3 regions of the Cupriavidus nantongensis genome follow, and region 2 is predicted to be linked to each of the others. Evidence: predicted binding sites of a transcription regulator. Region 2 holds the regulator's gene; each other region holds the start of a gene.
What was found. Region 2 encodes sigma-54, which starts transcription at its own class of promoters, with help from an activator protein. Its sites were predicted from a motif close to TGGCANGNAANCTGCTTT; they were not measured.
Positions count from the first base shown of each region.

Region 1: the regulator sigma-54 is predicted to act here: its motif matches at 1,488-1,505, upstream of A2G96_RS27210 (isopenicillin N synthase family dioxygenase).
Region 3: the regulator sigma-54 is predicted to act here: its motif matches at 1,376-1,393, upstream of A2G96_RS25375 (GTP cyclohydrolase II).

Region 1 is NZ_CP014845.1:1,375,704-1,378,977, forward strand. It holds gene A2G96_RS27205 (superoxide dismutase family protein) at 1-205, shown strand, start outside; gene A2G96_RS27210 (isopenicillin N synthase family dioxygenase) at 273-1,271, opposite strand; gene A2G96_RS27215 (phospholipase D family protein) at 1,694-3,271, shown strand.
Region 2 is NZ_CP014844.1:670,587-673,860, forward strand. It holds gene A2G96_RS03050 (PTS sugar transporter subunit IIA) at 1-166, opposite strand, end outside; gene hpf (ribosome hibernation-promoting factor, HPF/YfiA family) at 514-864, opposite strand; gene A2G96_RS03060 (RNA polymerase factor sigma-54) at 913-2,391, opposite strand; gene lptB (LPS export ABC transporter ATP-binding protein) at 2,515-3,274, opposite strand, start outside.
Region 3 is NZ_CP014845.1:915,206-918,479, forward strand. It holds gene A2G96_RS25370 (acyltransferase family protein) at 60-1,184, shown strand; gene A2G96_RS25375 (GTP cyclohydrolase II) at 1,451-2,689, shown strand; gene A2G96_RS25380 (URC4/urg3 family protein) at 2,686-3,274, shown strand, end outside.

The DNA of each region.
Region 1 (3,274 bases), on a different contig from region 2:
TGCCGGCGACATGAACAACGTCACCGCCGATGCCAGCGGCAACGTGCGCGTCAGCATGCTGCTGCCGTCGCTGTCGGTGGGCACCGGCACCAACAGCGTGATCGGCCGCGCGGTGGTGGTGCACAAGGATCCGGACGACTACAAGACGCAGCCCACCGGCAATGCCGGCGGCCGCATTGCCTGCGGCGTGGTGGCCGCGTCCTGAGCGCAGCACGCTCGGCCGGCGGGCCTGGACCACGCGGGTCCGGGCTCGCCGCGCTGCCGCACCCTCCTCAATCCCCCTTGAAGTTCGCATTGACCCGCTGGCGCAGGTAATCCCCCGCGCTGATCGGCGGATACTTGCCGCCCGGCCCCGCGATGGTCGCGCCACGGTTGGCCTGGCAGAAGAACGCCATGCTGTAGCGCGACCCCATGTACTCGCCCGGCGCGGGATTGCGGACGCGATGGAAGTTCGACGGCAGCCGGTCATCGCTCCAGCGCATCAGCATGTCGCCGATATTGCAAGTGATGACGGTCTCGTCCGGCTCGATCGGGGTCCATGCCTGCGCCGCCATCTCCTTGCCCGGGCATACCTGCAGGCCGCCCTGGCCGGGGCGCTGGAACAACAGCGTCAGGCAGTCGAAGTCCGTATGCGCGCCGGCGCGCCACAGGCCCAGCCCGTCGCGCAGCTCGGGCGGGATCGCGTAGTAGTGCAGCAGCCGCAGCGTGCTCTGGTAGTCCGGCGCGCGCGGATCGTGCGCCTGCGTGAAAAAGTCGCTGGCAAAGCCCAGCTTGTCGGCAAAGCATGACAGTACCTTCATGCCGACTTCCCAGCATTGCGCCTCGAAGGCAAGCATGGTGTCGCGGAAGCCTGCCATTTCGTCCTCGCCCGGCCACAGGCCATCCATGTGCGGGCGCGTGATCTGGTAGGACTCCTTCTGGTCCGGCGTGCCGGTGGAGGGCCGGACCTGCGCGCGGCTTTCCCAGCCGGCGTTGTTGGCCTTCTGCAGCGGGTATTGCGCCTTCACTTCAACGGGCAGCGCAAAGAAGCGCTCGGTCATGGCAAAGGCATCGTGCACGCTGGCGAGGTCGATGCCGTGGTTGGCGAGCTGGAAGAAGCCGACGTCGATCGATGCCTGCCACAGCGCGTCGGCAATCTGCGGCTTGCGCCGCGCGTAGTCGGACAGGTCGATGCGGCGGATCTCGCGCTGGCGGGTTTCGGAGCCGAACGCGCCCATGCGCGATTCGCGGCGGAGTTCGTCCAGGGTGCAGGCTTGGTCTGGCTGGGTCATGGCATTCCTCGTGGCAAGCGGGTCAGGGGACTTGCCCCGCGCCGGCCCAGGCATGGCCGCCAACGACAATGCGCGCCGGGACAGCGCGCTCCTGAGGCCGACGGTGCCAGCCTGCGCAACGGCGCGGGGCACGGACTTCAAGAGCAATTCCCGGCCAGCCCGCATGCGCATCGATCTGGCACGCGGCTGGTGAACGCTTCTACTCTTGCCGCCGCTCATGCAGGTTCCGGGCCAGCGCCGTACCTCGAAGACTCAACGGTTTTTGCGCTGCCGTGCTACGCCATGGCGCACGCCAGGGCGCAGTCTGGTGCATGGCGCAGCCGCTTGCGCCCGCCCGAATCGCGACGCACCCGACTGGGCATGGCAACATGGCGCCATTGCCGCAACCACGGGGCCCCGCAACCGGGCCGTCCCGACGCCCAATGCCATTGCCGACCCACGCCGCATTCGCCCCCCAGCGCCGCCTGCGCGCCAGTTCGCTGATGCTGTGCTGCGCCGCCCTGCTTGGCGGCTGCGCGCTGCCGCCGCTGAATCCCCGCACCGAATCCGCTGCGCTGACGCCGGCCGAAGCCCAAGCCACGCCGCTGGGCCAGGCGCTGGCCGGCGCAGTGGCACAGCACCCGGGATTGAGCGGCATCCACCCGCTGGAGAACGCCTACGCCGCCTTTGCCGCGCGCGTGCAACTGGCGCGCACCGCGCAGCGCACGCTCGACGTGCAGTACTACATCTGGCGCGACGACCTGACCGGCACGCTGCTGCTCGAGGCCCTGCACGAGGCCGCCGATCGCGGCGTGCGCGTACGCCTGCTGCTCGATGACAACGGCATTGCCGGCATGGACGAACTGCTGGCCGCGATGGACGCGCACCCGCAGGTCGAGGTGCGCATCTTTAACCCGTTCGTGATCCGCCACCCCAAGGCGCTCAACTTCCTGACCGATTTCCGGCGCCTGAACCGGCGCATGCACAACAAGTCGTTCACCGCCGATGGCGTCGCCACCATCATCGGCGGGCGCAATGTCGGCGACGAATACTTCGGCGCCACCGACGGCGTGCTGTTCGCCGACCTCGACGTGATTGCAGTCGGTCCGGCGGCCGGCGACGTGGCGCAGGATTTCGACCGCTACTGGTCCAGCGCGTCGGCCTACCCGGTCGACCGGCTGCTGCCGCCGGTCAGCGTGGAGCGGCTGCAGGCGCTGGTCGGACACGCGCGCGAGGTCGAGCGCAACCCGGCCGCGGCGGCCTACCTGGCCGCGGTGCGCGAACTGCCCGACGTGCAGCGGATGCTCGACGGCACGCTGCAGTTCCAGTGGGCCAGCACGCGCATGGTCAGCGACAATCCCGCCAAGGCGCTGGGCGAAGCCTCGCGCAGCACGCTGGTGGCGCACCAGCTGCGCGAGATCCTGGGCGAGCCGCAGCGCGAGCTCGACCTGGTCTCGCCCTACTTCGTGCCTTCGACCGGCGGCACGTCCTATTTCGCCGATATGGCCAGGCGCGGCGTCGCGGTACGCGTGCTGACCAATGCGCTGGAGGCCACCGACGTGGCCGCCGTGCATTCGGGCTATGCCAAGCGGCGCAAGGCCCTGCTCGAGGCCGGCGTGGACCTGTACGAGCTGCGCCGCGCGGCCGCGCCGCGCAAGAAGGAGGAGCGCGCCGGCCCCTTCGGCAGCTCGGGCTCCAGCCTGCACGCCAAGACCTTTGCGGTCGATGGCAGCCGGGTCTTCGTGGGCTCGTTCAATTTCGATCCGCGTTCGGCCATGCTCAACACCGAACTCGGCTTTATTATCGACAGCCCCGCGCTGGCGGGCCGGATCGAATCCACCTTCGCCAGCGTGGTCCCGCAGGCGGCCTACCAGGTCAAGCTGGACGAGACCGGCCAGCTCTACTGGCTGGAACGGCGCGGCGATGAGGTGATCCGCCACGATACCGAGCCGAACACCAGCTGGTGGCGTCGTCTCGGCATCTGGTTCCTGTCGATCCTGCCGATCGAGTCGATGCTGTAGCTG
Region 2 (3,274 bases):
AGCCCAGCGACTCGCGCGCGAACAGGTTGTCGGTGACGATGGCGCGCGCCACGCCATGGTTGTTCTCGAAGAGGAGCCCGGCCTGCTCGAACACACGTTTCTTGCTGGTGACGCTGACGTCGAGGGTGATGTTGCCGGGTGGCAGCAATTTGGCCAAACGATTCATGGGCGATGCGCAGGATTTCAGTTAGCGGGCGGATCGTTCCGCCGGGCAGCGGCTGGCTCCCTGCCGCTGCGGGCGGGGGGACGTCCGGCCCATTATAGAGCAGCGGCTACCCCTGCCTTGTGCGGTGCAGCGCCAGCGGATGCGGCCACGATTTCTCTCTCTTTGTATGGCGCAGCATACACCTTGGCGCTGCGCTTGCGAACATTTCGGGCTCCCATGCGTGACAAGGTTTGCTCCGCTGCCACAGCCGGCACCGCCCCCGGGGCGCAAAAAAGCCGCGCTTCGCGGCGCGGCTTGCCTGTGGAATCCTGGTTCAGCAGCCCTCTGCGGGGCTGCCGGGCACGGGTTTATTGCTGCATTTGCGCTGCGGCCATCTGGTACTTGACCGCTTCGCGGTCGTGGCCTTGCACGCGATCCTTGTAGCGAATCACCTGACGGTCCAGCTTGTCGACGAGTGCGTCGATCGCCGCATACAGGTCTTCATGATGCGCTTCGACAAAGATGTCCTTGCCCTTGAGATGCAGATTGATTTCCGCGTACTGACGCCGGTCCTTTTCCTTGTGATTGTCGACAGAGAGCAGCACGCTAACGCCAATGACTTGATCGAAATGCCTGACGATTCGCTCCAGCTTCGTTTCCACGTACTCACGCAGAGGCGGCGTGATGTCCAGGTGGTGTCCACTGATCTTGAAGTTCATAGCGCTTCTCCTTCTGAAAGAGCCTCACCAGGCAGGCGGTGGGCTCGGCTACAAAGACTTGCGGAGATTGACTGCGGGGATTTTCAAGGCTTCACGATACTTGGCGACGGTGCGGCGCGCGACAACGAAGCCCTGTTCGCCCAGCAGTTCGGCGATGCGACTGTCGGAAAGGGGATTCCTCGGGTCTTCGGCTCCTATCAGTTGCTTGATCAAGGCGCGGATGGCCGTTGATGAAGCCGCGCCACCGGTCTCGGTGGACACGTGGCTGCCGAAGAAGTACTTCAGTTCGAAAGTACCCATCGGCGTGGCCATGTATTTATTGGTCGTCACCCGGGAGATGGTTGACTCGTGTAAACCCAGTGTATCGGCAATCTCCCGCAAAACCAAGGGGCGCATGGCGATTTCACCGTGGGTGAAAAAGTTCTTTTGACGCTCGACAATGGCCTGCGAAACCCGCAGGATCGTGTCGAACCTTTGCTGGATGTTCTTGATCAGCCAGCGCGCCTCCTGCAGCTTCTGCTGCAGCCCCGCGGTGCCGGTTTCGCCCTTGGCGCCACGCAGGATCTGGGCATACATATCATTGATGCGCAGCCTCGGCATCACATCCGGATTGAGCTGCGCGATCCAGCCGCCACCGCTCTTGCGCACGAACACATCGGGCACGACGAAGTCGGCCTCGGGGCGGCTGTACGCGTGGCCCGGGTAGGGCGCCAGCGAGCGGATCAGGTCATGCGCGGCCTTGAGCGCGACTTCATCGACCTGCAGGGCCTTCTTCAGCCGCGTGTAGTCGCGTACCGCAAGAAGTTCCAGGTGATGGGTGACGATGGTCAGCGCCAGTTCGCGCTGCGGGTGCGTCAGGCGGCGCAATTGCAGCGCCAGGCATTCGGCCGCGTTGCGCGCGCCCACGCCGGGCGGATCGAAGCTCTGCAGCAGCGTCAGGATGGCGTGGACTTCGTCGGGGTCGAACTCGAGTTCTTCGGGCAGCTCCGCGCAGATCTCTTCGAGCGATGCGCTCAGGTAGCCATCGTCGTCGAGCGATTCGATCAGGAAGATGGCGAGCCCCTTGTCGCGCGCCGAGATCTTCAGCGGCGTCAACTGCTCCATCAGGTATTCGCGCAGCGTGGGCTCGGCATCGCGCAGCTGCATCGGCGTCTTTTCGTCCTCGTCGCCTTGCGGGCGGCGGGCGAAGTCGTCCAGGCTCCAGTCGCCGTTGCTGTAGTCGTCGCCGCTGCTGTTGTCGCCGTAGCCGTCATCGGCGGCGCCTTCGGTGCGGGCGTCGCCATTGCCCTGGGGCTCGGCGGGGGCGGGCGCGGGCGCGCTTTGCAAGTTGACCGAGCCGTCGGCGGCCACGCGCAGCGGGCTTTCGATCCAGTCGTTCTCCCGCTCGAGCAGCGGGTTTTCCGTCAGCGCCTGTTCGACTTCCTGCTGCAGTTCCAGCGTGGAAAGCTGCAGCAGCCGGATCGACTGTTGCAGCTGCGGGGTCAGGGCCAGGTGCTGGGAGAGGCGGAGCTGTAGCGACGGTTTCATGCGACCTATTTTATGCGCATCTTTCCGATGTTGGAACGGAAATTGCTATCGCTGATGCGCCGTGATCGCCGCTGGCTCTCCCTGCCATGCAGCCATGGCGGCCCGCGCCGGGCCGCCAGCTTGTCACATGCGGAAGTTCTCGCCCAGGTAGACGCGCCGCACGGCGTCGTTGGCGATGATCTCTTCGGGCTGGCCCGCGGCCAGCACCGTGCCTTCGCTGATGATGTAGGCGTGGTCGCAGATGCCGAGCGTCTCGCGCACGTTGTGGTCGGTGATCAGCACGCCGATATTGCGCGCCTTCAGGAAGCTGACGATGCGCTGGATCTCGCCCACCGCGATCGGATCGACGCCGGCGAACGGTTCGTCGAGCAGGATGAAGCGCGGCGACGACGCCAGCGCGCGCGCGATTTCGACGCGGCGGCGCTCGCCGCCGGACAGCGACAGCGCCGGGTTGTTGCGCAGGTGCGCGATCTGCAGGTCGTCGAGCAGCGCATCGAGGCGGCGCTCGATCTCGGCCTTGGCCAGCGGCTTGCCCTTGTCGATCTGCAGCTCGAGCACTGCGCGGATGTTTTCCTCGACGTTGAGCTTGCGGAACACCGAGGCTTCCTGCGGCAGGTACGACAGCCCCATGCGCGCGCGCTCGTGAATCGGCAGGCCGCTGATGTGGTCGCCGTCGAGCACGATGTCGCCTTCGTCCAGCGCCACCAGGCCGACGATCATGTAGAACGACGTGGTCTTGCCCGCGCCGTTGGGGCCGAGCAGTCCGACCACCTCGCCGCTCTTGACGTCGAGCGAGACGTCCTTGACCACCGTGCGCGAGCCATAGCGCTTCTTCAGGTGGCGCACGACCAGCGTGCTGCCGCCGGGCAGGACGGAGTTGGCT
Region 3 (3,274 bases), on a different contig from region 2:
GATGGCCACGCAGCGGGTAGAATCGCGCCTTCCGTGCCCTTTGCATCCTCCCTATAACAATGAGCCCCCGCCCGTCGCGCCTGCCGTGCATCGACGCCCTCAAAGCCGTCAGTTCGCAACTGATCGTCCTGCACCACCTCGCCTTTTATGGACCGATGTCCGACGCCGCCTACCAACTGGCGCCAGGGCTGGTGGACTGGCTCTATGACTACGCCCGCATCGCGGTGCAGGTGTTCCTGGTGGTCAGCGGCTTCCTGGCGGCGCGCAGCCTGGCGCCCGACGGACGGCTGGAGATCCGCCAGCACCCGCTGTCGCTGCTGTGGCGCCGCTACCAGAAACTGGTGGTGCCGTTTGCCGCGGCGATCCTGCTCAGCATTGCCGGCGCCGCCGTGGCGCGGCACTGGATGACGCATGACTCGATCCCGGCGTCGCCTACGCTGGGCCAGCTGCTCGCGCACCTGACGCTGCTCCATGACATCGTCGATGTCGACGCGTTGTCGGCCGGGGCCTGGTACGTGGCCATCGACCTGCAGTTGTTCGCGCTGCTGCTGGGCACGCTGTGGGCCGCACGCGCGGTGTCGCGCGGCAGGGCGCCCGCGGGGGTGGCGGTCAGCATCGGCCTGGTGGCGCTGGCGGCCGGGGCGTCGCTGTTCTGGTTCAACCGCGATGCCGCGTGGGATATCTGGGCGGTGTACTTCTTCGGAGCCTATGGCATGGGCACGCTGGCCTACTGGGCGTCCGCCCCCGGCCGCCCGCTGCTGCCGCTGGCGCTGCTCGGCGCGGTCGCGCTGGGCGCGCTGGTGCTGGACTTCCGTTTGCGCATTGCCGTGGCGCTGGCCACCGCGCTGCTGCTGGCGCTGGCGCGCCGCGGCGAATGGCTGGAACGCTGGCCGCGGGCGCGCGTGGTGGGGTACTTCGGGCGCATCTCCTATTCCGTGTTCCTGGTTCATTTCCCGGTGTGCCTGGTGGTCAACGCGCTGATGTCGCAGCTGGCGCCGGGGCAGCCGGTGCTGAACGCGCTCGGCATGGCCGCGGCCTGGATGCTGAGCAATGTGGCGGGTGCCGTGTTCTACCGCTTCGTCGAAAGCGCGCAGCCGTTCGCGGCACTGCGGGCGTCGCTGGGCGGCCGCCAGGACGCGGCAGGCGGCTCCGGCCCGGGCTCGGCCAGCCGCCCGACCATGTAACCCTTGCAACCATCGCCGCACGCCGTACGCGGAGCGCGCTTGCGTTACGCGGACGCGCGCGGCATCCGGGTGGTGCATGCAAGCCGCCGGCGTGGTGCCTTCGGCACGCCGGGCGTGCAAGGCACTGCCACGGACTTGCGTTGGACGCCACACACACAGGCGCAACACTGGCGTAAACGGGCATTGGGGGATGGCATAAAGGTTGCCTAGTATGGAATCGTAAACCTGACCGATTGGTCAGGATTCCATCGGGAACCGAGGGTGTCATGTCCGACCATATCGTCCTGACTTCGCACGCGCGCCGCGACAAGCCGGCCGAGCCGATCCACTGGGGCGCCCCCACGGCGGCGGAGCGTGGACCGGTGATCGCCAGCCTGGCCAATCCGGCGCAGCGCAATGTGATCGGCACCCACGCCGGCGCCTACGCCATCTACCGTGCCCTCGCGGTCGCCTCCGGCACGCTGCAGCGCGACCACCGTCCCGACCTGACCGATACTGCGCCCGCCGAGGCCATCGGCCCGCATCCGCAGTGGGGCGACCCGGACAAGATCGTCTCGCTCGACCCGTGGGGGCACCTGGTTTCCAGCGTCTTTGCCGAACGCATCGCCGCCGGCGTCGATATCCGCCCGACCATCGCGGTGACGCGTGCGCACATCAACATGCCGGAGCTGGTCTCGGCCATCGCCGCGGGCCGGCTCAAGCCCGACGGCAACCTGTTGCATGCCAATGGCGACGTGCGCGTGACCAAGGCTGCGGTCGACCCGGTGTGGTACCTGCCCGGCATGGCGGCCCGCTTCGGCATCAAGGAAAGCGTGCTGCGCCGCAGCCTGTTCGAACAGACCGGCGGCATGTTCCCGGAACTGGTCACGCGGCCGGACCTGAAGGTTTTCTTGCCGCCGATCGGCGGCATGACGCTGTATTTCTTCGGCGATGTCAGCCAGCTGGGCAAGCCCGAGACCCGCGTGGCCTGCCGCGTGCACGATGAATGCAACGGATCGGATGTGTTCGGGTCAGACATCTGTACCTGCCGGCCGTACCTGGCACACGGCATCGAGGTGTGCATCGAGATGGCGCAGCAGGGTGGTGTCGGGCTGGTGGTCTACAACCGCAAGGAGGGCCGCGCGCTGGGCGAGGTGACCAAGTTCCTGGTCTACAACGCGCGCAAGCGCCAGGCGGGCGGCGACCGCGCCGAGACTTATTTTGCCCGTACCGAATGCGTGGCGGGCGTGCAGGACATGCGTTTCCAGGAGCTGATGCCGGATGTGTTCCATTGGCTGGGCATCCGCCGCATCGACCGCTGGGCGTCGATGAGCAACATGAAGCATGGCGCGCTGGTGGCGCAGGGCATCGAGGTGGTCGAGCAGGTGGCGATCCCCGAGGCGCTGATCCCCGCCGACGCCCGTGTCGAGATCGACGCCAAGGTGGCCGCCGGCTACTTCACGCACTACACGCCGCCGGATGCGAACGAACTGGCCCTGGCAAAGGGCAGGGGGTTGAACGAATGACGAGGTATCCCGAGGACAGTGCCGGCAACGGACGCCATGACAACGGCTGGCTCAGCCCGGTGCCCGAAGGGCATCCCGCGGCGGCGCTGCTGTGTGCCGAGGCGGTGCGCACCCATTGCGCGGCGGTCACCGAACACGTGGCCAGCGGCGCGTCCGAACTCTTCACCTGGCACCCGGACCGTGTGCATGCGATTGCCGATTACGTCGCCAGCACCATCCGGCAGCGCTATCCGGACCTGCAGGTGCCGTACCACAGCCGCTGGCGCCATTTCGAAAGCGGCGGGGCCGACCAGCGCACCGACCGCTGGCAGGTGCTGTGCGAGCGCGCCGCGCTGAGCGGTCCCGAACACCGCGAGGAGCGCGCCCGCATCGGCATCGACCTGGTGATCCCCAGCGTGCTGCTGGATGCGGGCGCCGGGCCGGAGTGGCGCTACCGCGATCCGACCAGCGACGCGGTGCTGACGCGTTCGGAAGGACTGGGCGCGGCCAGCTTCGACCTGTTTGCGCGCGGCGGCTTTTCCGCGGCGCCGGGCGACCCGCTGCGCGCCGATGCCGAGCGCCTGCAGCGCATCGATGCCGACAGCA